3 regions of the Nitrincola sp. genome follow, and region 1 is predicted to be linked to each of the others. Evidence: predicted binding sites of a transcription regulator. Region 1 holds the regulator's gene; each other region holds the start of a gene.

Region 1 (10,625 bases):
AGAATTAAAGAGCGGAAATGCGCCGCTGTGATGTCAGGATTTTCAAATAAATCGTAAACACTCTGTTCGATCTCATCCGGATCAAAACGGAAGTAGCTGGTCAGTGAGCCATGCGGATCCAGATCGATAATAAGCACACGGTATCCAACCTCAGCCAGCAACCCAGCCATAGATACAACGGTGGTAGTTTTACCCACACCACCTTTCTGATTAGCTACTGACCATACCTGCATATTCATTTCCTGCGGCTATTCAGTGATCAGGCATACTTGCATTTGGCAAGCATAGAACCTATATCATCCAGATCCAATATTGCATCAGCAAGGCCTGCATTAACGACAGCCTGGGGCATGCCATAAATGGTGCAGGTATCTTTGCTCTGCGCCCATAAGGTACCACCCGCTTGTTTCAGCAGGCGCGCACCATCACAACCATCAGCACCCATGCCAGTCAACATCACCGCCATGACTTTTGACCCAAATGCCTTAGCGGCTGATGCATAGGTCACATCCACACTGGGCTTATAGGTCATTCTGTCATCACCTGGAAAAATCTTGACACGGTCATGCTGACGCGGATCCAACATCATCTGCATTCCGCCCTGGCAGAGTAAGGCGAGCCCAGGCTCAAGTCGATCACCATCAACAGCCTCTCTGACACGGATTCTACACTGCTGATTCAGACGCTCTGCAAACACCTTGGTAAACGTTGCTGGCATATGTTGAACAAGCAGAATAGGACACGGAAAATCCGCTGGTAAAGATACCAGTACTTTCTGCAACGCGGCTGGACCACCGGTTGAGGCACCTATGACCACTATCCGCGCATCAGGCACCCTGATGCGTGTCAGCGGGTAAGTTGCGGCCCCGCTTTGAGAGTCAACGCCACGTGGAGTTTCTGTCGTTCTTGAATAAGGCTTCTCTTGTGCCACCCCTTCTCTTGCCAGCCGACCTCGCGCATCACTTCCTGGCTGACTTGGCGGGGCGGAGGTACTGGAGCGGAAAACCCGACTGCTATCGCTTTTAGCTGGTGGTGGATTTCGGCCAAATGAGGGCGCACTGCTGACTCGGCGTGATTTACCTAGCGCAACTACACGTTCAATAAGCTCCTGACGCAATACACTGGATCGATCCATCCAGGCACGTATGTCTTTAGATAGATAATCAGCCGCGCCCGCTTCCAATGCCTCAAGGGTGACACGTGCTCCTTCATGCGTCAACGAAGACAGCATCAGTACATTGGTTGGTGACTGACGCATAATCTGCCTCACCGCCTCTATACCGTTCAGCTGTGGCATCTCGACATCCATGGTGATCAAATCAGGTCGCAATTCCTTTGCCTTTTCCACAGCCTCGCGACCATCAACAGCAGTACCGACTATTTTGATGCGTGAGTCGCTACTCAGCGCCTCTTGAATCCTGTTACGAAAAAAACTGGAATCATCAACAACCAAAACCGTCACGGCCATTTGATGCTGTTCCTTTTATAAGTCAGTATCATGAGGCAGCATAACGCTTCAGTAGATTAGGAATATCAATGATTAGTGCGATACGCCCGTCACCGGTGATAGTCGCACCTGATAAACCCTGAGTTCCATGTAAAATCGAACCCAATGGTTTGATAACCACTTCTTCCTGTCCTACCAACTGATCGACAACAAAACCGACGCGAGTTGTACCAACTGAAACGATCACCACATGCCCCTGATCCGGCAACGGCTCACTTTCACAACCTTTCACCATCCAGCGTTTAAGATGAAACAGTGGTAAAGCCTGATCACGAACGATGACCACCTGCTGCCCATCAACAATGTTAGTTTTAGTCAGATCCAGATTGTATATTTCATTAACATTCACCAGCGGCAGCGCAAAAGCCTGCGCCTCCAGTGTAACCATCAAGGTCGGCATAATTGCCAAGGTTAACGGTACTTGAATAGCTATCTGAGTACCCTGCCCAAGGATAGAGTCAATTGCCAAGGTACCATTTAACTGGGTGATCTTGGTCTTGACCACATCCATGCCCACACCACGACCGGATACATCTGAAATCTCGGTTTTGGTGGAGAAGCCGGCATGAAATATCAGGTTAAAACACTCCTGATCTGTCAAACGTGCCGCCGACTCGGTATCGAGCATGCCCCGGTCCACAGCCAGACGACGCAGCTTTTCCGGATCCATCCCAGCACCATCATCACGAATGATCAGCAGGATGTGATCACCCTCCTGCTCAGCCGAGAGCAACACACTGCCTTCACGAGGCTTGCCTAACTTTTCCCTGACATCTGGTGCTTCAATGCCATGATCGACTGAGTTTCTGACCAAGTGAATCAAGGGGTCTGCAAGTGCTTCCACCAGGTTTTTATCAAGATCAGTCTCTTCTCCACGCAGCTCAAGACGAATCTCTTTTTTCAGACTACGGGACAGATCGCGTATCAGCCTTGGGAAACGACCAAATACTTTTTTCACTGGCTGCATCCGCGTCTTCATAACCGAGGTTTGCAGGTCAGCCGTTACCATATCCAGCGTTCCCAGGGCTTTGGCCATTTCTTCGTCTTCGCGTGCCCCACCGAGCCTTACCAGACGATTTCTGACCAACACCAACTCACCGACCATGTTCATAATCTTGTCCAGCAACGCCGTATCTACCCTGACGTTACTTTCCTGCACTGGCTTCTGCTGAGCTGGCACGGCACGAGGTGAATCAACGGGTTTCGCTAGTGACTCTGCTGGTACAGCCAGTTCATCTGATACAGGTACCGCTTGGCTATCCATCGGTTCAGATTTAGATACTTCAGCACTGGCACTTGCCTGAGCAGCGGTAAATGCACCCTGACCTTTTGATTGCAGTTCATCCAGCAAGGCTTCAAATTCATCCTCAGTGATTTCATCGCTACTCGTGGCAGCCGCTTGAGTTAACTCATCATGCTTACCTGGCCCTTTGCCAGCACCATGCAACTCATCCAGCAGCGCATCAAATTCATCTTCCGTGATCAAATCATCAGAATCTGATGACGTTGCAGCTGCATCAGCACCAACCAGATCCCCTAATAACTGATCAAACTCATCATTGGGGGTATTGGGGTTAGCTGACGTAACGGGTTTGGCCTTAGGAGCCGCGGGCGTCGATTTTGGTGACGCGGCAACCGGTTCCGGCACCTGTCCCTTGGTATAAGCATCCAGTGTATCGAGCAGAGATTGTGGCGCTGCCACTGGCTCTTTGCCACCACGCACCTGCTCGAACATCAGATTTACCGAATCCAATGCCTGAAGCACCGCATCCATCAGTGACGGAGAAATACTTAGCTCACCATTCCGCAGCAGGTCGAAAAGGTTTTCAGCTTTGTGGCAGCAGTCCACCATAGTGTCAAGCTGCAAAAAGCCGGCTCCACCCTTGACCGTATGAAACCCGCGAAAGATCGCATTCAGCAGATCCCGATCATCAGGGCGCTGTTCAAGTTCGACTAACTGCTCTGACAGAAGCTCAAGTATCTCTCCTGCTTCTACTAGGAAATCTTCAAGAATTTCCTGATCAACATCCAAACTCATAGCGATCTCCTAATCAAAACCCAAGGCTCGAGAGCAGTTCATCCACATCATCCTGACTACTGACTGCACCGGCTTCTTTCTTTTTGAGCTGTGGCCCCTGTGCACGTATCGCATCCTGATCCTCATTGGAAGCATCCCCATGGGGCATTTCGATACCGGTGAGACGCTCCACCTTGGCCGCCATATCCATCAGTTTGACCAGCTGTGATTCAACCTGGGTCATCAAGGTAATTACCCGTCGAATCAGTTGACCGGTAATATCCTGAACACTTTGGGATACCAAAATATCAGTCAAGGTGGCACGCAGTTCTGCTATTGTTTTTTCGGATTCATTTTTGACATCGCAAGTACGGTCATAAACACCGTCCAGTGCTTTGAAATCGCCCTCTAACTGCCCCACCAACAGCAGCAAATCACGAAAGCGCTCAGACTGCCCATCCAGACGATCTACCAGACTCAGCGAACGATCTACCCTATCCATGGTTTCATGCGAACTTTTATCTGTCAGCTCTATAACATAAGCCAACCGATCAGAAGCATCCGTCATTGCAGTCATACTGCCAGCATCTGTCGACGGAATTTTATCATCAATATCGGAAGAGAAAGCCTTGATAGCCTCGTGAAGCCCGCGGGTTAAATGTCCGACTTCATTATAGAAAACCTGATGCCGAGCTTCCTGAAGATCGTTAATTATCTCCATTGCATGACTGAGGTTTCCTCGGTCAATCGTCTCGACCAACTCTCTGGCCATCTGTCCAAGCAGATCGTCTAGGCCATCGTATTCAAGTGAGGCTATCTTTTTTTTCATTATTCCATCTCTTGCCGACTACTTCAGGTGATACGTTCAAATATTTTTTCGATTTTTTCTTTGAGAACGACAGCCGTAAAGGGCTTGATCACATAACCATTCACGCCGGCTTGAGCGGCTGCAATGATCTGTTCACGTTTGGCTTCGGCCGTAACCATAAGCACTGGTATATGTGAAAGCTCTGGATCAGCACGAACTTCTTTGAGCAGATCAATACCGGTCATACCCGGCATATTCCAGTCAGTTATCAGAAACTCAATACGGCCCTGCTTAAGAATAGGCAAGGCTGTTTTGCCATCATCAGCCTCTTCCACGTTGGTAAAGCCTAGATCTCGCAGCAAGTTTTTGATTATTCGTCTCATGGTGGAAAAATCATCCACAACAAGAATCCTGATGTCTTTTTTCACAAGACACTGCCCCCCCGGCTTTCTACAGTAAAAGATAAGCGTGCTAAACCTATACTAGACAGGCCCGACACGGATAACAAACAAAAATCACTGCCAATCACGTAACCGCCCCTTTAACCGCAGCGCGGCCTGAGTATGAATCTGGCTAACCCTTGACTCACTGACACCCAGAACGCTGCCAATTTCTTTTAAATTCATCTCTTCATCATAATATAGTGCCATCACTAATTTTTCGCGCTCAGGCAAATTACCAATAGCATCGACTAAAGCCTGACGAAATGATGCACTCTGAAAAGACTCATCCGGACCAGGATCATCACCTTCAAACTGCATACCCACTGAGTCATCTTCATCATGGCTCAGCTCATCTATACTGAAAAGCCGACTATCCAGCGAGTCTTGCAACAAAGCATGATAAGCCGATACAGTTATCTGCAGTTCAGCAGCCACATCAGCATCTGATGCGTCCCGACCGGTACGTAGCTCTACGACCCGAATCGCCTCACTGACACGACGGCCATTACGGTGAACCGAGCGTGGCGTCCAATCTCCTCGACGAACCTCATCAATGATAGATCCTCGAATGCGGATGCCAGCATAGGTTTCAAAACTTGCACCCTTGCCAGGATCAAACTTTCTGGCGGCTTCCAGCAAACCGATCATACCAGCCTGCACCAAATCATCCAGCACAACACTGGATGGCAGCCTAGCCAGCAGATGCTGAGCAATACGCTTCACCAAAGGACCATATTGCTCCAGCAGTTCATTACTGGTTTTAAATTGAAGCTGATTATACATACAGCCTAAGTTTCCAGTATCCAGTTAATGTCGCTTGACCAACTGCTCAACAAAAAATTCCAAATGACCACGTGGTGTTTTTAACACCGGCCAGTTGTCTACCTTATTGGCCAACTGCCGATAAGCTGCAGAGGCCTTACTGCCTGAAAATGCTTTTAAAACAGGCGTTTGTTTCTGCACCGCTTTACGAACAGCCTCATCATAAGGTATTGATCCGACGTATTGAAGCGTTACATCCAAAAACCTGTCAGTAACTGTGAGTATTTTATTAAACATGTTACGTCCCTCGGTTTCCGAATGGACCATATTGGCCAGTATCCGAAAGTGGGTCATCTTATGATCACGGTTCAACATCTTAATTAAAGCATACGCATCGGTAATTGACGTAGGTTCATCACAAACAACCACTAATACTTCTTGAGCCGCCTTAACAAAACTAACCACCGACTCCGATATACCAGCGGCCGTATCTATGATCAGAATATCCATCATATCGGCAATATCATTAAAGGCATGAATCAGTTCAGCATGCTGATGCTCTGATAAAGCCGTCATAGCCTGTGTCCCTGAAGATGCAGGAACGATAGACATATTCTTATCCACTTTAACCAGCACCTCAGCTAGTGAGCAGCGGCCATCAAGCACATCGGTAATATTCTTTTTTACTCGCAACCCCAGCAACACATCCACATTAGCAAGTCCCAGGTCCGCATCCATCAACACAACACGCCGCCCCATTTCACTCAGCGCAGCCGACAGATTCACTGAGACGTTGGTTTTACCGACCCCGCCTTTACCACCGGTCACGGCAATTACTTTTACTGGATGTGCCTGCTTCATGAATTCCTAACCCGCCCTGAACATTTGACTGTCGGTTTCACTGTCGGTCTCGGAACCTGTATATTGCGCCGCAAGCACCGCTCGGCTGACCAAATCCTGACGCTGAGCCACAATCAGATCATCCGGTATTTTCTGTCCATCAGTTACATAGGCCACCGGTAAACGGCGTTCTACCGCAAGCGTCAAAGCATCCCCGATACTGCCAGACTCATCCAGCTTAGTCAGCACACACGCATTGAGCTCAAGCTCCTGGTAATTAGCCCAGGCTTTTTCTAACAACTGACGCTGACTAGAACAGGACAGCACCAGAAGTTTTTTTAGACGAACCGATACGGATGCCAGCATCTGCTTTTGTTGCACACCTTCCGCATCACCCGCATTCATACCTGCTGTATCTATTAGCACCAGGCGCTTACCACGTAGCGACAACAACACCTCATCGAGATTATGGTTTTCATCCACCACACGCACGGGCACATCCAGAATACGACCAAATGTTTTCAACTGCTCATGTGCAGCAATTCGATAACAATCCGTAGTCACCAACGCCAAGCCTGAACTGCCATGCTGCAGCACATAACGCGCCGCCAACTTCCCTATCGTAGTGGTCTTACCTACACCGGTGGCACCTACAAAGGCAATCATACCGCCACGGGCAATGTATTCTTCCCCAACCACAGGCACTGAATCTGCCAGCCGCGCCAGGGTGTTTTTCCAGGCCATCTCGGCACTCAAGTCCGGCTCAATGCTGGCAGTCAACTGGCGAATCAATCTTTCACCAAGACCCAATGCATGCAGACGGGCATGCAAGGGCGTTTCTGCGACACGATCAGGCACCACATCTGGAGCCGCCAACGAATGCCGTCCCTGACCCAGTTGCTGCTCCATCATTGTTCTGAGCTGCTGTATCTCCTGCTGCATACTTTTAACCAAGCGATTGGATTCTTCATCGGCAGATGATGATGCCGGCATCGTAGTGGCTGAACCCCAAAGACTGTCTGGCTCTTGGCTGTGCTCATTTGAAATTTCTTTACGTGCCTGCTCTTCCTGCCGCGTTTTCAGCGACTGTAATATAAAGCGCAGGTCTTCATCGTCTTCAGCATCTATTTGTCGGTTAACAGTCTGATTGACTTGAGGTTCAGGCTGTTCGGCCCGACGCCGAGCTTCGGATATGCGCACCTGTGCACGTCGAAGTTCCGATGCTAACGCATCATCCGCTACCGCATTACTGGGCACAGGAGCGACAGGACGATTCTTTGGCTGATTACGCTGCTGATTGCGCCGAAGCTCAGCCTGCGCCAACTCGTAGTCCTCTTCTCGTGCAGCAACCACCTCAACACCGCCGGCAACACGATGATTGGAGATAATGACAGCATCCGCACCTATCTCATCTCTGACCCGCCGCATTGCCTGACGCATATCCGGCGCAAAAATGCGCTTAACTTTCATAACAATTCCTTATTAGCCAGCTGCTAAAAGCCCGCATACCCCTAGGCATTACCACCTCCGACTGTAGCCACGATCGTCACACGCTTATTCTCTGGTATTTCCTGATACGACAGCACGTGCACCTGATGCTCGCCATAGCGTACAAACCGAGCCATCAGCGGTCGAATCGGTGCTGCCACCAGCAACACTGAAGGTTTACCCATCATTTCCTGCTGCTGTGCTGCCTGCCCTAAAGAAGTTTGCAAACGCTCAGCCATACCAGGCTCCAGCACCAGTGTCTCGTCATTCGGGCCGCCTTGCTGCATCGAACCCAGCAACATCTGCTCCAGCGATGGATCCAGGGTAATGACTGGCAATTCCGGATCAGAACCATTGATACTCTGCACGATCAGCCTGGACAAGGCAATCCGTACAGCGGCTGTCAGCGACAAAGGGTCCTGCGTTCTGTCTACGGCTTCTGCCAGAGCTTCTGCGACAGAACGAAAATCTTTCAAAGAGACCTGCTCCATCAACAAGTTCTGCAGCACTTTCAGCAACACACTGATCGACAGCTTTTTCGGCACCAGTTCTTCAACCAGCTTCGGTGATGATTTGGTGAGCATATCCAGTAGTTGCTGAACCTCTTCATGCCCCAATAGGGCATGTGCGTTACTTTGCAATATCTGATTCAAGTGCGTTGCAACTACAGTACTGGCATCCACTACAGTATAACCCAGAGTCTGCGCATGCTCCTTTTGACCTTTTTCTATCCACACCGCATCAAGACCAAAGGCTGGATCTTTCACCGATACACCTTTTAGGGTTCCAAAAACTTGCCCCGGATTGATGGCTAGCTCTCGATCAGGATAAACATCGCCCTCACCACTGATAACACCCATCAAAGTTATCCTGTAGGCACCCGGCATCAAATCCAGATTGTCACGAATATGCACTGAAGGCACCAAAAAGCCCAGATCCTGGGATAGTTTTTTACGCACCCCTTTAATCCGGCTCAACAACTGCCCACCCTGCATTTTATCTACCATGGGTATCAGGCGGTAACCCACCTCTAACCCGACCATATCAACCGGCATTACATCATCCCAGTCCAGATCACGACGCTCCTCAGACTGCTCGGGTTCGGCTGCATCCATTTCAGCCACCGACGACTCAGCCGCCAACTGCTGCTGACGCCGAATAATCAACCAACCAGCACCGCCAGCTGCTGCAGCGAGCGATAAAAATGCCAGATGCGGCATACCAGGGACGATACCCATTAAAAAGATAACGCCAGCAGCAACAAAAAGGGCCCGGGGTGAACCAAACATCTGGCTGAACACCTGACTCCCCATCGCCTCAGAGGAGTTTGCCCGAGTAACCATTACGGCCGCCGCCGTGGAGAGCAATAAAGAAGGGAGCTGCGCTACCAGGCCATCACCAATAGTGAGCAACGAATAGTTACGCATCGCGGTGTCAAAGTCCAAGCCGTGCTGGATGATACCGATTCCCAGCCCGCCTAACAGGTTAATGATCAGAATCAAAATACCTGCAACAGCATCACCACGAACAAATTTTGACGCACCGTCCATCGCACCATAGAAATCGGCCTCCTGGGTAACCTCTTGCCGACGTATGCGTGCATCATCCTGGGTGATCAAGCCGGCATTTACATCGGCATCAATAGCCATCTGTTTACCCGGCATCGCATCCAGCGTAAACCGCGCACTAACCTCAGATATACGCCCAGCACCTTTAGTCACAACAACAAAGTTGATAATGACCAGAATCATAAAGACCACGATACCAACGACGTAATTACCGCCAACAACCACTTCACCGAAGGCTTGTATCACCTGCCCAGCAGCAGCACCACCCTCATGACCGTTTAACAGCACTACACGGGTTGAAGCGACATTTAGTGCCAATCTAAGTAAGGTGGCTGCCAGCAAAATGGTAGGAAAAACAGCAAAGTCCAGCGGGCGCAGGGCATAAATACACACCAGCAAAACCACTATGGACAGGGCAATATTGAAGGTAAAGAATACATCCAGAAGAAAAGTCGGCATCGGCAAAGTAACCATTGCCAATACCACAAGCAGCAGCAACGGAATGCCCAGGTTTCCCCGACTAATACTTCTGGCACTCTGCAGAATGGCTGCTCTATCCACGTCACCTACCGTCAAATAAATGTCAAATAACTGTTTACCAATCAAACCATCGGTAAATTTATGCATATTGTACAGAATGCGTCAACTTAATGACACAACTATACGCCTCTGTATTTACTGCAAAAAATACGCCAGTTATTCGTCTCGACGCAGAGCATCAGGAATATCCAATTGATGATCTCTTGGCGGTGGACTGATAGATTTACCTTGCCCGGCATCCCTGAGCTGAAACACATAGGCCAGCACCTGGGCTACCGCAGTATAAAGGCCGGACGGAACCTCTTCATCAATTTCCGCCGCATAGTAGAGGGCTCGCGCCAAAGAGGGTGCTTCAAGTACAGTGACACCATATTCCTGAGCCACTTCGCGGATTTTAAGTGCCATAAAATCGACACCCTTGGCAACAACAATCGGTGCATCACTCTGACTCTGATCGTAACGTATAGCAACAGCATAGTGAGTTGGGTTGGTGATAACGACGTCAGCTGTTGGCACTTCTTTCATCATCTTACGCTGTGACATTTCATACTGTAGCTGTCGAATTTTACTCTTAACCTCGGGCTTCCCTTCGGTGCTCTTCATCTCATCCTTGACTTCCTGCATAGTCATTTTCAGCTTTTTGTTATAGTCG
Region 2 (10,625 bases), on a different contig from region 1:
TTGCCAGGTTACGCTGTGCGTTCAATGAGAACAGGTTTGTTGCGACTACATTAGACATGGTCTTATCTCCTCAGTTACGCTTTAATTTGCGTAGAAATTGTCTCTTGTGATTTAAGTTATCGGCCACATTTGTAATCGCTTGAGCATTTTTTTCAACTTTCGTCTGTTCTTTCTTCACCGGCTGTTTGTTTACCAGGATCAATAGCATCCCAGCCTGATTTCAGGTCAACAAAAATACTGATCAAGGCATCTATTTTCTGTTCACTGCGAGCGGCTTGCGCCGCTATCAGTTCTGTTTGCATGTAGCGATACAGTGCCTGCAGGTTTGCGGCTATGTCGCCGCCTTTTTGCAGATCCAGCCCCTCTTCAAGGCCCACTAGTATATTGGATGTTTTTTTGATGCTTTCCGACAGTAAACCCAACTGATTATTGGTTATGGCGCCTTTAGCGTTGGCAAGATTTGTTAGTGCGCCCTCGTATAGCATCTGAATCAATCGATGTGGCGTTGCATTCACCAAGGCTGTTTCTACGCCAATTTGCTTATACTGTCCGATGCCTTTGTTCATTACATTGTTCTCATATTGGTGATGGGGACGATATCATCAACAGGATACCGTTGCCCTATGCCTCTAATAAAAAAGGAGACCCTAAAGCCTCCTTACAGCACTAAACCCTGTTAGATTTAGTATTGCAGCGAACTTAACTGCGACGTCAAAAATGCGCCGTTGCTATTGATCTGTGCCACCATGCTGTCCATGGCATTAAACTGACGCGACAAACGGTTAAAAAGGTTCTCTTCTCGTATATCCAATCGCTCTTCACGGTCAGCTAGGCTTCGTAACCTTGAGTTAACCCCTTCGGTACGATTGTCTAATAATCCACCCGCTTGCGTATAAGGTTTTACGAAATCATTCAGGCGAGAAGCAATCCCTGTTTCGCTGCTAAACAGCGTCGACACACTGTCGAAGTCCTGATTCAGGCGTTCATTTAGCACTTCTTTATCCAGGCTCATTTTGCCATCTTTGTCTATATTGACGCCAACCTGCGCCAGAATTCTTGATTCAGGATCCGTGCCACTGACCTCTGATGAGGTCAAGGACCGCATTTGTGAGCTTAACATGCGCACCGTAGAGTCGCCCCTAAGACCACTGGTATCTTTACCAGCAATATCTTTAAGCACGCCTTGAAGCTTGTTATACGCATCAACGAAACTTTGTACATTTTTCTCAATGGCGGTGTTGTCTGTACCAATAGTCAGACTGACTTCTTCACCCACTTCTTCAGACTTCAGATTTAACGTAACACCCTGAATTACATCACTGATCTCATTGGTTGACCGAGTAGCAGTCAAGCCATTAACCCTAACTACGGCATCTTCCGCCGCTCTGGAAACTTCAAGATTACCGGAGGCCAATGCTGACAAACCTGGATCGCTACCGGGTGAAACTGCTATGGTTAGTTCATTCGCGATTCCGGTTTCTCTCGCCGTGAGAATCAAGCGGGCCTGAGTACCACCAAGCCCATCATCTACATTGACGATGCTGGCTGTAACACTATCATTACCTTCAGCATTATTAATGGCTTTACGAATATCATCCAACGTCGCCGCAGATGGATCTATATCCACTGTAAAACCATTTTCTAGACCTGGATCATAGGCTCCGCCAGTACTGATCGTCAGTGTTCCACTGCCCACCACAGCACTGCTGCTGGCAAAAGCATTATCCGCTGTCATCAAACGCTGTGATTTTGCCAAGTTCTCAACAGATACCTGATACTCACCAGGCTGTGCATTTGACTTGGACGTGGCGGTAAAGCGGCTTTCGTCGCCAACCGTAGTGGAGCGCACCTGGAATTTGTCCGGTGACTTAAGATTATCAAGTACTGACTGAAATTCGCTCAACGCACTTTTAAGACGACCAAAGCTTGATAACTGTGCGTCTAATGTCGTTTTACGTGTAGAAAGCTGATCACGCTGTGGTTGAATTTCAGCGGATACCAGAACGTTTACAATGGTTTTAGTATCAATACCCGATCCTACACCCGTAAATGAAATACCTGACATTGTAAACCTCCATTAAATTTTGTGTTGTCAGCTCATGCCTGATCCGACAGCAACATACCGGATGCATTACCGGTTGATGTTTGGTTAGCGATTTCACTCATACGGCGCATCAGAGACAACACCTCTTCTGATGGAATCTGCCGGATTACTTCATCACTACTACGATTAATGACTTTAACTACAGTTCGATTAACATCCCGATCAACTGAAATATTTAAATCGCTGTTAATAACATTCAAGAATTCGCCGATCTGATCAGCCGCTTCCTGAACAGCCTGGGCTTCACGCTCTGGATCCATGCGGCGCTGTTCTGCAGCTTGCTGCACAGACTCAACTGCACGGGCTTCAATTTGTCCCGCCTGACGCTGGTTGCGAAGCCCTATATCAGCAGTCTGGTTCTGATTGGCTGAACGATCCAGGCCACCGGTATTAATACTGGTATCGATTGACATGATAAACTCCCTCTAACACGGGGCTTGTTGTCCAGCTCCGGCATGAATTATTGTTAGACTCTAGCCACAAGTATCGGCAAGTTTAACTATAACTTTAGCAAAACTTGTAGCATTCTGCCTGCTTAAACAAATACACACCTATTAAAAACCGCCTTGCTCATAGGCTTTAACGGCTTTATTTTTTTGTAGCTGGGCTTTCAGGCGGTCACCGAGTTCATCACGAATTTCGACACACAAGCTTTCCAGATAACGCTGCTGGGTGAGGATAGTCTCCAACTGCCCACGCTGAGGTACACTCAGTACTTGAACATCTTTCAAGGTTTGAAGCAGCTCTGTTTTCTCTGCTTCCAGCAGCTGCATATCATCAATACGTTGTTCAGCCAGCGCTTTCAGCTGCTCTAACAGGATGCTAGTTAATCGCTGTAAATCTTCGTCGTTCATTGCCTGTCGCCTCAGTTAACATAGTTAAACAATGTCAACTGCTGTATTTTACCAAAGGTCGCGTAGGTTGCTTCCAGCGCATTCTGTTCCAGCATCAACTTACTTGTCGCTTCATAGTAATCCGTGTCCTGGAAGCTGGATAAGGTATTCTGTGTAAAAAGCTTAATGTCAGCAAGCTGTTCTCGCTGATCCTCCAATACTTTTAAACGCGCCCCAATCTGCGACCGAGTTGTAATTGTTTGCTCAAAGAATTGGTCGACCTTGGCCACCTCATTATTGAACGCATCCATATCAGAGTTGGGGTCATCAAGGATTGCAGCCATCTCTTTGACAGCATTGAGTAAATTATCTTCTCCGGTACCAAAAATGCTACCACCTGGATCAGTAGCAGCAATGCTGGTATTCTCACCTACATCCAAGAAACGCTGACCACTGTCACCCCGGTAAACATAATCACCACTTGCATTAAGCTGATAGGGTTGTGTTTGACCTTTAAATCCGGAAAACAGGTATTCGCCCTGTGCATCTTGTGTATTGACTGCCCCGGAAAGCTGGCCGGTTAACTGCTTCAGCTCTTCGGCAATAATACGTTGATCTGCTGGAGTCAAGCTTCCATTGTTCGCCTGTATTGCCAAATCCTTAATGCGCAATGTCGTTTCAGTAATTAATGTTAGTGTCGACTCTTCCTGCTTTAAGCGCCGCTCGGAGACGTCTACATTACGTGAAAACACCTCATTCCTTGCAATAGCACGCTCGAACTTATTGATCTGCGTTGCCGCCAAAGGATCATCTGAAGGCTTTGAAAGCTTTTTACCGGTTGACATCTGTTGCTGATACTTAAAAATCTGAGCATTACTTTGCTGTACATTACTCAGGTTTTGCATGAAAAACTGTTGTGTTGAAAGTCTCATGATCTGTCTCCCTTAAACGGCATTGATCAGTGCTTCAAATGTTCTCTGAGATGCTGTGATTAGCTGTGCGGCACCCAGATAGGCTTGCTGAAACTGGATCAGTTTTACAGCCTCTTCATCCAGATTAACGCCACTGATCTCCTCGCGTTGATTAACAGAATTCTGCAGCACAGCCTGAGAGGCGGCTGAATCCATTTGCGCAACTTTTGTGGTTATACCCACACGCTCTACTATACGGCTGTATGTTTCCTGATAAGTGCCATCCAGAGATGTTTTTTGCTTGGTAAGATCGGCCAGTAAAATACCGTTGCGGTTATCTGACACCCCTATATTGGAAATATCACCAGTGACACCGTCAACTTCAAAGTTGTAATTAATAGTAAAGCTATCACCATCCAGCGGTGCACCACTGACATCGACACGAATTTCTCCAGACAAGGTTGCATCACTGTTGCGGATAATCAACTGATTGGGGTTTGCTGGATCAGCAGTAATATCCAGAGCTGGAATAGCGACAGGTGTACCACTGGCATCCAATAGATTCACATCATAGCCAGTTGCTGTTTTGATCAGTTCAATAGAATGTTCACTATCAGGTAAGAGGTGCTGCAAAGCATCCATCGGATTAGTTTCGGCAGGAACAACTTCAGAAACCTGCACTAGCACGCTACCTGTTCCGCCATTACTGGGATTCTCTGCAATACTGACAGGAGAGGCCAAAGCCAACTGACGGCCACTGCCAATATCGACACGTATATCATCTGCTGCCGTGCGTGTTGGCTGCATCAAAAAACGTTCATTAATAGCAAAGGGGCTATTTTTGTCGGCATTGATGCGCATACCATCTACTTGCAACACTAGATCACCAGCCGCCGGATCGAACCAGAACTGCATTTCGCCATCCACATCACTACCGGAAGCCTGTATATCAAAAGCATTCTGAGTCCAGGTTTTGCCATCAGACAGGCGTGTCAATCTAAAGTCCGTCTCAGAGGTGAACACCAGATCATAATCGGATGCCTGAAGCAGGCTGGTGTCAGTGATGCGCACACTGCCCTGGGTAAACTCAGACTGGAAACGAGAATTCATGAGCACCGAATCATTGATATCACGGAACAGTTTCTGCCCCATGTTGCCATCCATATCCATACCAAGAGAGTGCTGGCTATTCATACTGTCGGCAAACACCAGTGCAAGTCGGCCTAACTCATCCAGGCTTTCATTTAACACCTCTTTGCGATACTCCAGAATGCCACCGAGCTCTCCGCCACTGATATTGTTGGTAATATTATTTTCACGACCGGCGATCAACATACTGACTTGCAACTGAGAGTTATCCAAGGTTCCCGGTGTTGCGACCAGCGTATTAGCCGACTGACCTACCACCAACGGTTGTCCGTTAGCAGTAAAAATTGTGCTTTCACCTGTTGGCTGATCAATCACCTGAATATCAATTAATTCAGATAAATCTTTGATGGCTTGATCGCGCTGGTCCAACAACTCAAAGGATTCTTTTCCACCAGCTTGCGCAATACGGATACGATCGTTCAATGCCGCGATATTTTTGGCCTGCGTATTGATCTCCTCGGTCAACTCACGGATACGCGTATTAACGGTCTGATTCTGCTCTTCAATGCGACCATAAAGGTCTTGAAATCTCCGAACAGTCGCTTCACTCTCGGCCACCAACAATTCACGACTGGTGATAGACGTTGGATCATCGTTAGCGGCCTGCAGCGCGCCAAAGTAATCATCCAGTTTAATAGCCAAGCTGCTGCTTTCACTGGCTAAAGTATTATCAAGCTGATTTGCTAACCCTTCAAATGCTTTTGCAGCCTCGAATCGTGAACTGTCTGCCCAGACTCTGGCATTAATAAACTGGTTTACGACACGCTGTGAGTTTTCCTGTTTGACGCCACCACCTTCAAGGCTCTGAAACTGTGGTATCTGACGCGTATAGCCCGGCGTATTAACATTGGTTATGTTATTACCCGTGACATTCAAGCCAGCTTGGCTGGCACGGACGCCTTGAACACCTAGCGATAAAAGCGATGACATATATAACTCCCTGCTGTAAGAAGGTACAGCACGTTACTGCATTCTATATCGGCTGAAACTCAGCCTTCTTGAGTATCTCGACCCGCTTGCGCGAGAATATTTCCACTAAAAATCTGTTCAATTTTCTGCGCATAAGCAGGATCAGTTGCATAACCTGCCGCTTGTAACTCCCGCAGGTAAACCGCAGGGTTAGCGGTATTTTCCAATGCCTGCTGATAACGTGGGTTAGTGCGCAGGAAACTGACATAATCGCGGAAGCTATCTGCATAAGAGTCATAGGAACGAAAGGCTGCCATCTCTTTTGCAGCCACGCCATCGCGGTACTCCAGCGTAGAAACCGTGACACGCTCTCCACTCCAACGGCTATCCGCTTTAATATTAAACAGATTATTGCTTCCGTCGATAACAAAGCGCCCCCAGCCGGTTTCCAGTGCAGCCTGTGCCAGAAGCACCTTAGGATCAACCCCCAACTCGGCGGCCATCTCTTCAGCCAGGGGCAGTAAGGCATCTACAAATTCGCGCGGTGAGTCAAAACGTGCTGGCAGGTTTTCGGGGGTATTGGCGTTTCCTGTGCGATCTTTATCAGACTGCGCACTATTCATCCGGCTGGAATCATCAGCATCAGTATTTTGTTCGCCAGCTGCTCCTTGCCCTGAAGTAGGTGCTTGACCCAGCACGGCCGAAGCCGCCATACCGGCGGTAGTATTCATGGCACGGTTCAGCAGCATCTCGGCTTCGCTCAGTGGGCGGTTCTGATCATCCCTACCCTGATTTGAGGGAATATTAGAATGCTGACTAAGCTGACGCACCATAACATCAGCAAGTCCCAGCGTACTTTTCTGTGCCAGATCCAGCGTCATCTGCTGATCATACATATCCTGAAAGAAACGGGTGTTGTTACTATTGAAGGGGTTATCTTCGCCAAAGGAGGCATTGGCATCACGCATGCTTTTCAGCATCATGTTCATGAAAATCTGCTCGAACTGCTGCGCAACCTCTCGTAATGCGCCCTCTTCATCCTGACCTGCACGGCGACGCAACTCACTGAGCTGATTCAGTTCAGTGTAAAACTGCGGATTTTGTGTCGCCACGGCGGACTTACTGTTAACCATGTCAGATCACCACTAACTCGGCTCTTAGCGCACCGGCCTGCTTCAGAGCTTCCAGTATGGCCATTAAATCACCGGGGGCTGCACCGACATTATTCACTGCTTCGACAATATCCTGCAAGGAGGCACCGGGTGCAAACTCAAACATACGTCCAGAGCCTTCATCGATTTCGATGCCAGTGCGCGGTGTTACCACTGTACGACCACCGGCCAACGCATTTGGCTGGTCAACATCAAACTCTTCTGTAATCGACACAGTCAAGCCACCGTGGGTAATCGCCACGGGCGATACACGCACATGCTGACCTATAACGATGGTGCCGGTACGGGAGTTAATAATCACTTTGGCGGTTTCTTCCGCTGTCTGGATTTGCAGGTTTTCCAATACAGACAAAAAAGTCACCCGTTGCGACGGGTCACGCGGTGCACGCACACGGATAGAGGTTGAATCCATGGCGGCAGCCACTTGTGGGCCAAGCAGGCCATTAATCTGATCAGAGATGGTACGCGCGGTGGTGAAATCGGGCGTTTTCAGGTTCAATGTAAGACTATCACCCTGATTAAAACCACTCACCACCTCGCGCTCTACTGTAGCGCCATTGGGAATACGCCCGACACTGGGCACATTCACCGAAATACGTGAACCGTCACGACCTTCGGCACCAAAACCGGCTACGATAAGACTTCCCTGTGCCATGGCATAGATCTGACCATCGGCACCTTTCATCGGCGCCATTAATAATGAACCGCCGCGCAGACTGCCTGCATCACCGATGGTGGATACAGTAATATCGATTGTCTGACCCGGCTTAGCAAAGGGAGGCAGATCGGCATGAATGGCTACGGCCGCAATATTCTTGGACTGCGGGTTAACGTTCGCTGGCATAACGACGCCCATATTATTCAGCAGGTTACGAAACGTCTGCGAGGTAAAATTGGCGCGACTGTCACCTGTGCCATCCAACCCCACAACCAGACCATAACCCACTAGCTGGTTATTTCTTACTCCAGACACATTGACCAGGTCTTTCAGACGCGAGGTATTCATATTCGCCAGCACGGATTCAGTGCTGAATAACAGGATGATCGCCAGCAGGATGATTTTCTTCATAATCTGATCCTCTTAAAAAGGCATTAGTGCGCTGATAAAGAAACGGCCCAGCCAGCCCATAACATTGGCATCAGCCGTAGCTCCCGTGCCACTGTAGGTAATACGGGCATCCGCCAGGCGAGTTGAATCGAGCGAATTATCAGCCGTAATATCTTGAGGCCGTACCAAACCGCTGATTCGAATGTACTCATCACCCTGATTCAAGGTCAGCCATTTCTCTCCACGCACCAGCATCACTCCGTTAGGATAAATTTCCTGCACGGTGACAGTAATATTACCACTCAATTGATTACTCATATTGGAGCTGGAATCACCTTCAAACCCGGTTTCTCCACTGATGCCTGCTGACAACTCACGTCCGCCAATGGTTAGAGGTTGTCCCAGGATATTAGGGGTCGATAAGCTTACATCCGTACTTTTGTCGATGCTGGTGCTGGATTTTTTAGACGACTGTGTGGTTTCAGACAGGTTGATAGTAATAATATCGCCTACCCTATGTGCACGGCCATCACTGTATATGTCGCGACTGGTTGATGCATGATAAATGGCGCCATTAATCGGTTTGGGCGTTTCGAAGCTAGGCATTTGCACCGGCGCATAATAGGGATTATCAGGCTTCGGCGCTTTATTCACGCAGCCAGATAGAACTAACAAGCCCGCGGTTACCAGGGAAAGTTTTATTAAATGCATCATCACCCTAACCTCTTACTTAAACCCGACTCATTAAAGCTGCTGTGTAGCAAATGACAGCATCTGATCGGCCGTTGATATCACTTTGGAATTGATTTCATAGGCACGCTGAGTGGTGATCATATTCACCAATTCCTCCACCGCATTCACGTTAGAGCCCTCCAGCATCCCCTGCTTGAGGATACCGGCCCCTTCCTCACCCGGATTCAATATATTTGCCGGACCACTGGCGGCGGTTTCAATAAACAGATTCTGACCTACAGCCTGCAACCCTTCAGGATTGACGAAGTCTGCCAGTTCAATCTGACCCAACACCTGTGGATTGGGATCGCCGGCTAGCACCGCAGAAACTGTGCCATCAACCCCAACACTGAAGTTCACCACCTCTCCTGGTAGAGCTATCTCCGGGTCAAGCTGATAACCTTCAGCCGTTACGATCTGCCCATCACCATTGAGGTGGAACTGCCCGTTACGGGTATAAGCCACATCGCCATTGGGCTGTAACACCTGAAAAAAACCACGGCCATTAATCGCGATATCGAAGGTACGATCAGTAATCTGCAGATCGCCGGTGTCGAACATTTTCTGTGTACTGACGGTACGCACACCATGACCTAACTGTAGACCGGATGGCAGCACTGCATCGTCGGCATTTTGCGCACCAGGCTGACGCCGGATTTGATAAAGCAGATCTTCAAATACAGCGCGATCTTTCTTGAACCCCACCGTACTGACGTTAGCCAGGTTATTGGAGATTACCCGTAAATTAGTATCCTGTGCGCTGAGGCCAGTTTTTGCGACATGTAATGCACCATGCATGATTTTATTCTCCTGTTATCAGCTCATCTGCAGCACACGGGCTGCAGCACTGGAATTCTCTTCGGCAGTTTTCATCATCTTCACCTGAATTTCATATTGGCGTGACAAGGTGATAACCGCTGTTAACTCTTCAACCGCATTCACATTGCTGCTTTCCAGGTATCCCGAACGTATCTGCGGATTCAAGGCCGGCGGCAAAGGCTGCTGGTCATTGGTGCGCATTAACCCTTCGGTACCTTTAAAGGAGGTAGCAGGGTCCAGATCAACCACTTTAATAGCATCTACCAGCGCTAACCCTACGGCATCGTCACCGATCGGCCGAATACTGATAGCGCCATCATTAGCAATTTCAATTTTTTCGGCTGGTGGAATAACAATGGGAGCGCCCCCCACCCCCATAACCGGCAAACCACTGCCAGTCACCAACTGATTCGCGGCATTGATTTGCAGCTCGCCCGCACGGGTATAACCTTCCGTGCCATCCGGTGCCTGCACTGCAAGCCAGGCTCCACCTATCACAGCGATGTCCAGATCCCGGCCGGTTTGCTGCAGCGTGCCGGATTCACGATTGGTACCCGGCGACTCAGCCATTGAATACACCCGCGAGGCATAGCCATCGCCCATTACCCGCATGGAGCGCGCCTGCTCAAAGTCCTGCTTAAAGCCGGTGGTGGTGACATTAGCTAGATTGTTAGCCCGGATCTGCTGCGCATTCATATTTTCGCGCGCACCCGTCATGGCCACATACAATACTTTATCCATTACCTCTCCTCTATGCGGCGGTCGACGCTTGCCGCTTTTATCGGGACTACAGGATATAAAGCAAGTTATGTGCCAGATGTGTTCAAAGGGGATTCAAGAAGGGAAAAGGTATTGTAGGAGCTCGGTCTCCGAGCGATTTTTCGCCACATCACATTATCGCCCAGAGACTGGGCTACTACAATTTTATGAGACCCTGTAGGAGCCCGG
Region 3 (10,625 bases), on a different contig from region 1:
GGGTCTGAAGTGATCACCACCGTCATCTCCCGCTCGGGAATCACATACAGCGCCTGCCCGCCGTAGCCTCTTCCATACACGGCTTGCTCACCCGCGAGCGTCGTTATAAACCATCCAAAACCGTAGCCGTCGCCTGTCCAGGGGGACTGGCCTCTGGGCGTCCATGAATCTTCCACCCAGCCTTCAGGCAGCACGCGCTGGTCATTGGCCATACCGTCGTTACGGTACAGCTCCCCAATCGCAATCAGCGCGCGAGGGGAAAGCTGCATGTCGTTGCCGCCGAAATAGATGCCTTGAGGATCCCGTGGCCACGGCGGAATCGCAATGCCTAGCGGTTCGCCTAACAAGCGCTGGGCAAGCGCAAGGGTGCTTTCACCGCTGGCCTGGGTAAGTGCTGCGGAAAGCAAATGGCTGGTGCCGGTGGAATAAAGCATGCGCCCACCCGGGTGGTCGACAAACGGGCGTGTGAGCGCATCATTCACCCAGTGGTTGCTTGCCACCCAAGCGCCATAGTTACTGCCGGAGGTGCGCTCTAAGCCCGCTTGCTGAGCCAGCAAATGCGCCACCGTAATGTCGTTAACCCGTGGGTCAGCACCGCTCGGCACGCTATCTAATAGAGCAACCAGGGGCTGATCGACGGATTCCACAATGCCCTCCTCAATAGCAGCACCAGTGACCGCAGCCAACACCGTTTTTGATAACGACTTCACGTTAGCAGGTGTGGCCACCCCCGGGCCGCCTTGGTGATGCTCATGAATGATATTACCCTCATAAGCCACCACGACGGTATGCACGCGACCCAGTGCTAGAGCCTGCTGATTCAGGGCTTCTAGCGCCTCTGGAGAAGGCTCTGACGCTGTCGCAATGGGAGTCACAAACGCACTCATCACGCAGCTCATCGCACAGGACAATACAAGGGCAGTGGTTTTCATTACGGCACCAGGGAGGAGGGTGAGTAAGGTTCTGATAAGCGTAAGAAATGAAGGTTCCCTTGAGGCAGACGTCATCGCCATTACGCAAACTGCGAAAAAGCCTGCTACGCTAGGAAGGATTATTGAAGGGAAGCAACCCTTTGATTTCCATGAAACGCTAAAGCAAGGAGTGCCGTTATGCGTAACATTATCTATATCGTAGGTCTGATCGTTGTTGTTCTGTTTATTCTTTCGTTGCTAGGCCTACGTTAAGTTGCACCAAGGCTGACCCGCATTGCATGATGCAATTTTGGTGCTTCAAAACGCCCGCTCCCCCAGCGGGCGTTTTTTATACGTGCTTCACTCCCACATTAGGCGCAATCTGCTGCGCCTTGGCCAAACATATCAAACATCAGTTCGCGGCCTAATGAGGTTAAGACAAACCGGCCATACTCGTTAAAGGTGGCCGCATCACTCTCCTCTAATACTCGCTGGCAAAGAGACCAGCGTGAATGCTGTCGATTCAAGGACGCCAGCTCTTGACGAGATAAACCCCGCTGCGCCAGGGTGATGGTTTCAAGCACGTGTCCACTCTCGTACATCAATTCCGCGACGCTAGACAGGCAATGACGCAGGCTACGCTGTACGTGGAAAGAGGCAGTGGAGGCGGGGGATAACGCTTCGGCGGGCATGAGGGAACGCTCCTGCAGTCACAACAAAATGGGTGTGCTGCAGTGCATTATAAAGCAGGTGTTGGGTTAGACCAAGGTCTATGTGGCATGCTGCTTAACGGTATTCGATACGGTGAAATGTGAGGCAGAACTGTCAAAATTCTGCAGCTTTCCGAGAGTAAGCTAGGAGTTGCGGTGTGGGGCGTATAGAGATAGCGGCATATTATGTTACTTATTTTTACATATTAATACTGAAAAATTCGCCACACTATTCAAGTTAATGGGCATCTCGCCGAATGGTTATAAGATATAGCGACATTTGAAATCTGTAGACATTAGATTACTGTACTGCGCTAGGAGATATGTTGCCTCTTAATTAGGAGCGGCTGATAGCGAGCAAAACGCGTAGTAAAACGCACTAAGAAAAAGGCATTTTATGGCTTCCATCACATCATTAGGTATTGGTTCTGGCTTGGATCTCAATGGTTTGTTGACCCAGCTCCAGCAAGCGGAACGCGCCAAACTTGAGCCTGTTCAGCAGCAGATTGAAACAGAGCAGGCACAAATTTCAGCCTATGGGCAATTGCAAAGTGCTTTGTCCGCTTTTCAAGCTTCTACTAAAGCGCTGAATGAACAAGAAGCTTTTGAAAGCCTTAGTACTAGCGTAGAAGGTGGAGCGGTCACGGCGGTTAGCAGCAATGAAGCACAGCCGGGCCAATATGACATCCAAGTAGATCAATTGGCCACGGCCGGTAGCTTAGTAACGGAGCGCCTGGAAGCGCCGGACACTGCCCTGGTATCTGGCTCGCAGTCGCTGACCTTTGCTTTGGCAGAAGGCACTATAGACCCAATTACGCTTGAAGATGGCAGCACCTTGGAAGATATGCGCGATGCCATTAATGCACAAAGCGATGGGCGTTTAAGTGCTTCTGTCATTAATGATGGTGAGGGCTACCGTTTATCTGTGAACGCCACTGATACCGGTGCTGACGCTAGCATTCAAAGCACTAACTTTTCGCAGATTCTAGATGCTGGTGTAACCACCAGTGACACCCAAGTAGTGCAAGCTGGCCAAGATGCTGCGTTTAATGTCAACGGCATTGATATCGTCAGCGCTAGCAACCGGGTTGAAGGCGCTATTCAAGGCGTGACGCTGACGCTCTCTGAAGCCAATGCCAGCAGCACCTTGGCGGTCTCCCAAGATAGCGATGCGATTCGTGAGCAGATCACTTCCTTTGTTGATGACTACAACACGCTGAAAAACACGATTGGCAGCCTGACCGCCTATAACGCGGAAAGCGATAGTGCGGGTGAGCTTAATGGTGACAGCGCCACACGTGCAGTCGAAACCACCTTGCGCCAAGCGCTGAGCAGTCGAACGGAGGGGGATGGCTTCAGCATGCTTTCAGATATTGGCATCTCACTGCAGTTGGATGGCACCCTAGAGGTTGATGATGACCAACTGAACGGCATTATCGCGAACCAACCTGATCAACTGGCGGATTTCTTTGCAGGGGCATCTAGCGAGGGTGGTATGGCAGGGCAAATTTCAACAGCGATTGAGCAGCTCATAGGGCCAAGCGGACGACTGGAAAACGCCGTGACTAGCTCTGAGAATCGCGTAGCGTCGTTAAACGATCGTTTTGCCACCACCGAGAGCCGAATCGATCAAACGATTGAGCGCTATCGAGCCCAATTTGCAGCCATGGACAGCATGGTGGGGCAAATGAATCAAACCAGCGCTTACCTGACTCAGCAGCTTGCAACGTTAGGGCAAATAGGCCAAAACTAACCTTATTAACTTTCTCCATCGCGGCCTAGAGCTTTCTCTAGGCCTTTTTTGTAGCTTAACTCCTGCTGCTAGGCTAAAGTTTTTTCCCACTCTGCCGATAACCTACTCAGTCTATTTTTTTAAAATTAAAAGGAGCTGAGCCACATGGCGACGATTACCTCTCTTGGCGTTGGTTCAGGTTTGGATTTGAATGGCCTGCTGACTCAGCTGCAAGCGTCTGAGCGGCAGAAGCTAACGCCGCTTACGCAGCAACAGAATACTCAACAAACCAAAATATCGGCTTATGGCCGCCTGCAGTCGGCAATGGATCGTTTGCAAGAATCGATTACTGCATTAAATGACGCTTCTACATTTAAGCAGCAAAAAAGCACGGTGACTGGCGAAGGAGTAAGCGCAACAGCGGGGGAGTCAGCAAACGCTGGGCGTTACGACATCAACGTGACCCAGTTAGCACGGGCGGGCAGCGTAGCGTCTAACAGCGTCACGATGGATCAAGTACTGGCGGCCACCGATACCACGCTAACGCTAGATTTTGGCGCCACCTACACCAATGGCACCTTTGACCCTAATGCGCCGGCCTTAAGCAGCAAAACCATTAATATTGCCGCAGGCAGCACCTTGGCCAGTGTCCGCGATCAGATTAATGCCGATGCAGAGTCAGGTGTTACCGCCTCTATCGTGAACGACGGTACAGGATTTCGGTTGGCACTGAGCTCAAAAGAAACCGGTAAAGAAGCGTCTATTACTGGTTTCTCAGGCCTAGACGGCCTTGCTATGGATACCGCTACACGCCGCGCCGGCCAGGATGCGGCGCTAGAAGTGAATGGTATCGCGATTACCAGCAGTGGAAATCGGGTGGAAGGCGCTATTCAAGGTGTGACGCTTGACCTAACATCCGTCTCACAAGAGCCCGTTAGCCTTGTCATTGAGCGCGACGAAGAGTCTTTAAAAGAAGCGATTAATGAGTTTGTCAGCACCTACAACGAAATGAAGTCTACTGTAGGCCGCATGACCGCATTCAATGGTGAAGGAGAGACGTCTGGCGAGCTGCTAGGCGACCGAACCGTACGCACAATTGAAACGCGGCTAAGCCGTGATGTGACAAACCCGCTAGGAAGCGGTGACTTTACACGTTTGGCTCAGTTCGGTATCGCGATTGATGAGCGTGGCCGTCTCCAGGTAGATGACACAAAATTAGACGAGGCAATCTCCAATAGCCCTGACGCCCTGACCTCTTTTTTTGCAGGTGAGTCATCAGAAGAAGGTTTTGCTGGCAGGTTGAGTGCGACACTCAAATCCATCACCGGCGATGATGGTCTGATTCAAACCTCAGTGAACAATGCAGAGCAGCGCATTGATAACCTCACAGAGCGTAAAGCCAGAATGGAGCTGAGCATCGAGCGCAACATCTCCCGCTATCGTACTCAATTTGCTCAACTGGATGGCATGATCGCCCAGATGAATTCGACAGGCTCCTATCTGGCTCAGCAGTTCAGTATGCTCAATGCAATGCAGAATAATAACTAAGCCTTGTTACATTGTTTTACAAAAAAAGCGCTTAATTTTTTAAAGATTTTGACTGGCCTGCCGTTAATTAAAATAACGGCGGTTAACCGCCGCAAAGCAGGCCTCAAGGCCAGTTAATTTTCAAGGAGCACTTCCATGTCTGTGATCAATACGAACATCACTGCCCTGATCGGTCAGAACAACCTGTCCAACTCTCAGGCCATGCTGTCTAAGGCGCAAGAGCGTCTGTCTTCTGGTCTGCGCATCAACAGCGCTGCTGATGACGCCGCTGGTCAAGCCATTGCTAACCGCATGAGCGCCCAGATCACGGGTATGCAACAGGCTCAGCGTAATACCAACGACGGTATTTCTCTTGCGCAAACTATGGAAGGTGGTCTGAACCAAATCAGCGACAACCTTCAGCGTATCCGTGAACTTGCTACCCAAGCGGCTAACGATACCAACACTGCAGAAGACCGTTCTTCTATCGCTCTAGAAATTGAAGAGCGCGTATCTGAAATCACCCGTGTTGCTAACGCCACTAGCTTCAACGGAATCTCACTATTGAACGGTGCTGATACTCTCAACATCCAGGTTGGTGCTAACACTACTGCAGACGTAGATAACCTGACAGTCAGCACTGTTGATGTAACAGCCGCGACCTTGAACGTATCCGGACTTGATGTCAGCAGCTTCAGCAGCGCTCAAGATGCTATTGATGCAATCGACAGCGCTCTGCAAACGATCGACGATAACCGCGCTACCCTGGGTGCAACGATCAACCGTTTTGAGTCTGTACTTGAGAACCTGACGACTGACGTCACTAACCTGTCCGACGCTCGTTCACGTATTCAAGATGCTGACTACGCCGTAGAAGTATCTAACCTAACGCGTGCGCAGATTCTCCAGCAGGCTGGTACTTCCATGCTGGCCCAGGCTAACCAGACTCCTCAGTCTGTACTGTCTCTGCTGGGCTAATCACCTCGCGGTTAAAGCAAGAAATAGCAGCGAAGGCTGGCCATTGGCCAGCCTTTTTTGTGCTTGTTACTGCGCTACAATTCAGTCAACGGTTAGCAATATTCCCACATAAGGGTTACGAGTAATGGCACGTAAAGGTAAGCAAAAACAGTTTGGTAAGCCAAAAGCACAGAAGGCGGTGGGAAACCATGCCCACGTGTCGGACCTGCAAAAAATTCAGGATGCTATTGATAAGTCAGATTTGACAACTGCCTACCAACTGGCCGATGCATTTACTCAGCAACATGCCACAAGCCCTCATGGTTGGGAAATGTTAGCCAATGTACAAGCTCAGCAGCAGAATCTTAAGAACGCATGTGCCTCTATGCAGAAAGCGATTGAACTGGCCAAAGGTGATCATCCGCTGTCTGAGCTAAAATTGGCCCAGTACGAGCTGTTCGGTGGCGATGCGCACCAGTGCATCAAACGTTTAACAGGCCTGAGTGAAAGAATTCCATCAGAAAAACGCGTATGGGTCTGGCTTAGTAGGGCTTATCACGTTATAGGGCTAAATAAAGAAGCTCTGGTTGCCAATGAAAAAGCGTATGAATTAGATCGTCGATACCCAGATACGCTCGTTTGGCGTAGTCGTATTCTCGACCAGTTAAAGAGGCACAGTGAGTCATATGAAGCATCAGCGATGCTGAAAAAGCTGAAGCCAACACTGGTGGGAGTCAGTAATCATTTGGCTAGCCTTAGTTTACGGGAAGGTGACTATGAAGCGGCAGAGCAACATTTTAGAGAGGAGCTAGCCATTGGGAAAAATGGAGCAGCGGCGTATAACTCTTTCATAGCTAAGCACTATAATCCGGATTACAGTGCTGAAGAGTTGTCTGAGTTGGCCAAACAATTTGAGTCAGAGTATGTGAATGAAAGCAATGTCGTTCGGGCGAGTACCGAATCCAGACAAAGCAAGCGTATTAGAATTGGGCTTTTATCAGGTAGTTTTCGAACGCATCCAGTAGGCCAAATGATTTTGCCAGCTCTTAGAGCCTTGGATAAAAATGAAGTGGAGTTGTTTTTTTATACTACCAATCAAATTGTAGATAAACTAACATTAGAGATTCAAAAAGTAGCGGATAGCTGGGCCTCTGTTGTTGAGTTAAGCGATGAACAGCTAAATCAAAAAATTCGCAATGATAAAGTTGATATCCTTATCGATATGAACGGGGGCGGTGAAGGTTCTAAGTTTTTAGCATTAGCTAAAGAGCCTGCGCCGCTAATGGTGAAGTGGGTAGGTATACTGATTAACACAACAGGTCTTAAGTGCTTCGATTACTTATTGAGTGATAGCATTGAAACACCGAAAAACGTTGATCATTTATATACTGAAAAACTGATTCGGTTGCCAGATGATTATATTTGTTACCATCTTCCAGATTATGTACCTGATGTAACGGGCCTTCCGGCGCTGAAAAATGGTTTTATCACGTTTGGGTGTTTAAATAATCCAGCCAAACTCTCTCGTGAGCTGATAAAAGAGTGGTCGACGTTGATGCACGAAGTGCCAAGCAGCAAGCTACTGCTGCGAGGTATTCAATTCGAAGGCGAGGTGTTTTGCCAACGCACAATAGCGCGCTTTGCAGAGTTTAATATCGGAGCAGAGCGTCTACTACTTGAAGGCCCTGCCAAGCATAAGGAATTTTTGGAAACGTATCAGCGAATCGATATTGCACTGGATACATGGCCCTACTCTGGTGGTTTAACCACCTGTGAAGCTTTAGCGATGGGCGTGCCTGTTGTTACTTGCGTAGGCCCCACCTTTGCAGGCCGCCATAGCGCCACTCACTTAGCTAATGCTGGGTTGCCTGAGCTGGTTACGGATAATTGGGACGACTTCCGCAAACGTGTAAAAGAGTTGACTGCGGATTTACCCAGCCTTGCGGTCATTCGTGCTGCGTTGCGCACGATTTTAAAGGAGTCTCCCGTATGTGATGGCGCACGGTTCGCTCAAAATTTCACCAAAGCGTTGCGTGGCATTTGGCAACGTCATTGTGAAGGTAAGGCTCCAGAAGCGCTGACTTTCAATAAAGAAGGTGAAGCCTGGTTTGCGGATAATGAAGAGGCTATTGAGCTGGTTGAAGTTGAGGCTAGGCAAGAAGCTCCAGAGTCTCTCTCGGATTTGAGTCTTAATGAACCCATTACAGTTATCGATAATGGTACTCTCTTTGCTCGAAGTCCAAGTTTCTCAGCATGGATGAGAACAGGTAATTTCGCGGTTATTTCATTTGATCCGGGTAGTCTGCTTACGAAACAGTCAGAAGAGCTCAAACAACTGGGTGAATGGCACCATTATCCGCATGCCACATTAGGTGATGGTCAGGATGCCTCGCTTTATGCAACCCTTGAGCCAGAGTTGACAGGAACACTGAAACCTTTAGAGGCGCGTCAAACGCAAGACCAAGAAGATTCTCTTCGAGTGTTGTCTACGCTGCCTATCAGTACAGTGCCACTGAATGCTGTTGATGGGTTGCCGGGCGTCGATTTGATGGTGCTAGATCACCTCAATGACACTTTAGCAATTTTGAACAATAGTGATAAATATTTAAAAAATACGCTAGCAATCAAAGTCAAGGCTCCTGTTAATCCCACTCATGCGAGTCAGTCGAGTGTTGCTCATATTTTAAACTGGGCTGCATCGAATGGCTTTAAATGTTACACCATGACAGAATTTGTCTATTCGCCACATCCTGCTATGAGGCACTCAACTTCTCAGAGTGAGGAGCAGCTCGAAAGTGCCTCGTTAGTATTGGTTTCTGAAGATTTATATCGACTCAATTTAAGCCCAGATAGACTTGTTAAAGCTGCATATTTAATGAGCAATGTATTTTCAGCTGATGGCTTGGCTAAAGCGTTGATAGAGAGATACGTAAAAATAGAGGATGAAAATGCGTCTGTCTTACCAGATAAAAGCTTAGTCAAAGAGGTCACTAAAGAAGCTCATCCGAATTGCTTTGTGCACATATGTTTTAATAACATGCACACTCAGTCATTGATTGAGGCTTGTGAAGCGGTAGGCTCAGAGAGCCATGGAAGTAATGTATTTTATGTTAATGAAGCAAGAAGTGTAGAAGGTTACTCGGTCGCATATGGCACGAAGAACGTTACCTTTTTTGATGCGGCTAAAGATTTGTCAAGTGTTGTTATGTATTGTAAAAGGGAGCATGTTCAAGGAGTCTATATACATGGTCTTTTCTTTGATTGGCAGAAAGTGATTCTTGACGAAATTGGTAGCGTTAGAAAAGTAGCCTGGGTCATTTGGGGGGGCGATATATATCGTTATCACGAGCCTACTGATGAGATGCTAAAGCTGGTTGAGAAAGTTGCTTGTGTTGCAACCGTAACACGTGATGATTATAATTTTTATGAACGCTTATTTGGCCAAAAGAAACACTTTGATTTTGCTTATCGTTTTCCTTTTGATGAGCTTGAAAAGAAGTTGCCGGTAAAAAAACAAAAAATAATTGTTGCTGGTAATAGTGGCGATGTTGGGAATAATCACGCGGAAATCCTTGGCGCGCTAGCTGCTAAAGAAGATATTAATGATTATAAAATTATTGTGCCATGCTCATATAATGCTCCTGATGGTTATGTTTTAAAATTACAGCAATATGCTTTATCAAAAGGATTTTCTAAAAACAGCGTAGAAATACTGACTGACTTTATGTCTAAAAGTGACTATTTTGATATGATTGCAAGTGCAGAGCTATTAGTGACAGCCCATAACCGCTCCCAGGCTGGTGCAACTATTAACGCAGCCATTTATTTTGGTACTAAAGTCGTTTTGAAGAAATCTATTTTCCATAGTGAATCCTATATGCAGAACCCTATGTGGAGTAGGCTGTCTGATATGTCCATCCAGTGTGTTGAGTTTTCAGAATTTTTAAACAGCAGTACTATTAATGAGCTGCCATCCAAAGATAGTTCAATAGTCGAGAAAGACAGAGCTAACTTGAAAAAATCCAGAGGTGATGAGGCTCTGGAAAGTAATCTGTCGCGTATAAACAATTTTCTAAAGGGATAAAATATGAAAGAGAATTATCGTAATCATCTTGTAGCTCGTTTGCCACGAGGCTCGGTAGGTGTTGAAGTTGGTGTGCACAAAGGTGATTTCAGCTCCTTTTTGTTAGATTCCTTACAGCCAAAGAAGTTACACCTCATTGATCCATGGAGGTATGAATCAAGTGAGCAATATGATCAATCTTGGTATGGCGGTATGGCCGAGGGGCAAGCTGAACTAGATGAACGATTTGAGTTTGTAAAAAAGAGGTTTCAAGAAGAAATCGTTGTAGGTGCTGTGGTAGTCCATCGCATGGATTCTGCTTCAGCTTTAGAGGCTTTTGAAGCTGAATCTTTGGACTGGGTCTATATCGATGGTAATCATTTGTATGAGTTTGTTCTAAAAGATCTTAATGCATCTTTAGATAAAATTAAGAAAGGTGGTGTTATCTGTGGTGATGATTATCAGTCAGGCGGCTGGTGGGATGGTGGTGTCATAAAAGCGGTCGATGAATTTTGCGATAAATTTTCACTAAGAAAAGAAATAATTGGTAATCAGTTCTTAATTTATTTGTGATTGAGGCAGGGCTTATAAAAGCCCTGCTTTTTTAAATATAATTAAATGCTTCCAGTGCACTGCGTGCATGTTGCTCAAAGGTAAGAATTTGCTCTTGGGTGAGTTCTTTTTTATAAGAGCCAAGGCTGCTTGTATCCACTGGTTGTTTCGTT

The links. Region 1 encodes FliA, which starts transcription of late flagellar genes. Its sites were predicted from a motif close to CTAAAGTTNNNNNNNNNNCNGCCGATA; they were not measured.
Region 2: the regulator FliA is predicted to act here: its motif matches at 2,589-2,615, upstream of ACN0R1_RS08530 (flagellar protein FlaG).
Region 3: the regulator FliA is predicted to act here: its motif matches at 4,941-4,967, upstream of ACN0R1_RS19465 (flagellin).

What each region holds. Positions count from the first base shown of each region.
Region 1 is NZ_JBLXDN010000016.1:779-11,403, forward strand. It holds gene ACN0R1_RS12695 (ParA family protein) at 1-233, opposite strand, end outside; gene ACN0R1_RS12700 (protein-glutamate methylesterase/protein-glutamine glutaminase) at 260-1,468, opposite strand; gene ACN0R1_RS12705 (chemotaxis protein CheW) at 1,497-3,545, opposite strand; gene ACN0R1_RS12710 (protein phosphatase CheZ) at 3,559-4,353, opposite strand; gene cheY (chemotaxis response regulator CheY) at 4,377-4,748, opposite strand; gene ACN0R1_RS12720 (RNA polymerase sigma factor FliA) at 4,848-5,558, opposite strand; gene ACN0R1_RS12725 (MinD/ParA family protein) at 5,583-6,398, opposite strand; gene flhF (flagellar biosynthesis protein FlhF) at 6,405-7,847, opposite strand; gene flhA (flagellar biosynthesis protein FlhA) at 7,889-10,060, opposite strand; gene flhB (flagellar biosynthesis protein FlhB) at 10,130-10,625, opposite strand, start outside.
Region 2 is NZ_JBLXDN010000008.1:145,139-155,763, forward strand. It holds gene ACN0R1_RS08515 (flagellin) at 1-58, opposite strand, end outside; gene fliS (flagellar export chaperone FliS) at 153-566, opposite strand; gene fliD (flagellar filament capping protein FliD) at 683-2,065, opposite strand; gene ACN0R1_RS08530 (flagellar protein FlaG) at 2,098-2,517, opposite strand; gene ACN0R1_RS08535 (hypothetical protein) at 2,659-2,958, opposite strand; gene flgL (flagellar hook-associated protein FlgL) at 2,970-3,869, opposite strand; gene flgK (flagellar hook-associated protein FlgK) at 3,882-5,927, opposite strand; gene flgJ (flagellar assembly peptidoglycan hydrolase FlgJ) at 5,987-7,039, opposite strand; gene ACN0R1_RS08555 (flagellar basal body P-ring protein FlgI) at 7,041-8,147, opposite strand; gene flgH (flagellar basal body L-ring protein FlgH) at 8,160-8,840, opposite strand; gene flgG (flagellar basal-body rod protein FlgG) at 8,871-9,656, opposite strand; gene flgF (flagellar basal-body rod protein FlgF) at 9,675-10,418, opposite strand.
Region 3 is NZ_JBLXDN010000049.1:7,459-18,083, reverse strand. It holds gene ACN0R1_RS19485 (serine hydrolase domain-containing protein) at 1-932, opposite strand, end outside; gene ACN0R1_RS19480 (hypothetical protein) at 1,283-1,603, opposite strand; gene fliD (flagellar filament capping protein FliD) at 2,019-3,374, shown strand; gene fliD (flagellar filament capping protein FliD) at 3,519-4,901, shown strand; gene ACN0R1_RS19465 (flagellin) at 5,037-5,858, shown strand; gene ACN0R1_RS19460 (TDP-N-acetylfucosamine:lipid II N-acetylfucosaminyltransferase) at 5,983-9,921, shown strand; gene ACN0R1_RS19455 (class I SAM-dependent methyltransferase) at 9,925-10,473, shown strand; gene ACN0R1_RS19450 (sulfotransferase family protein) at 10,505-10,625, opposite strand, start outside.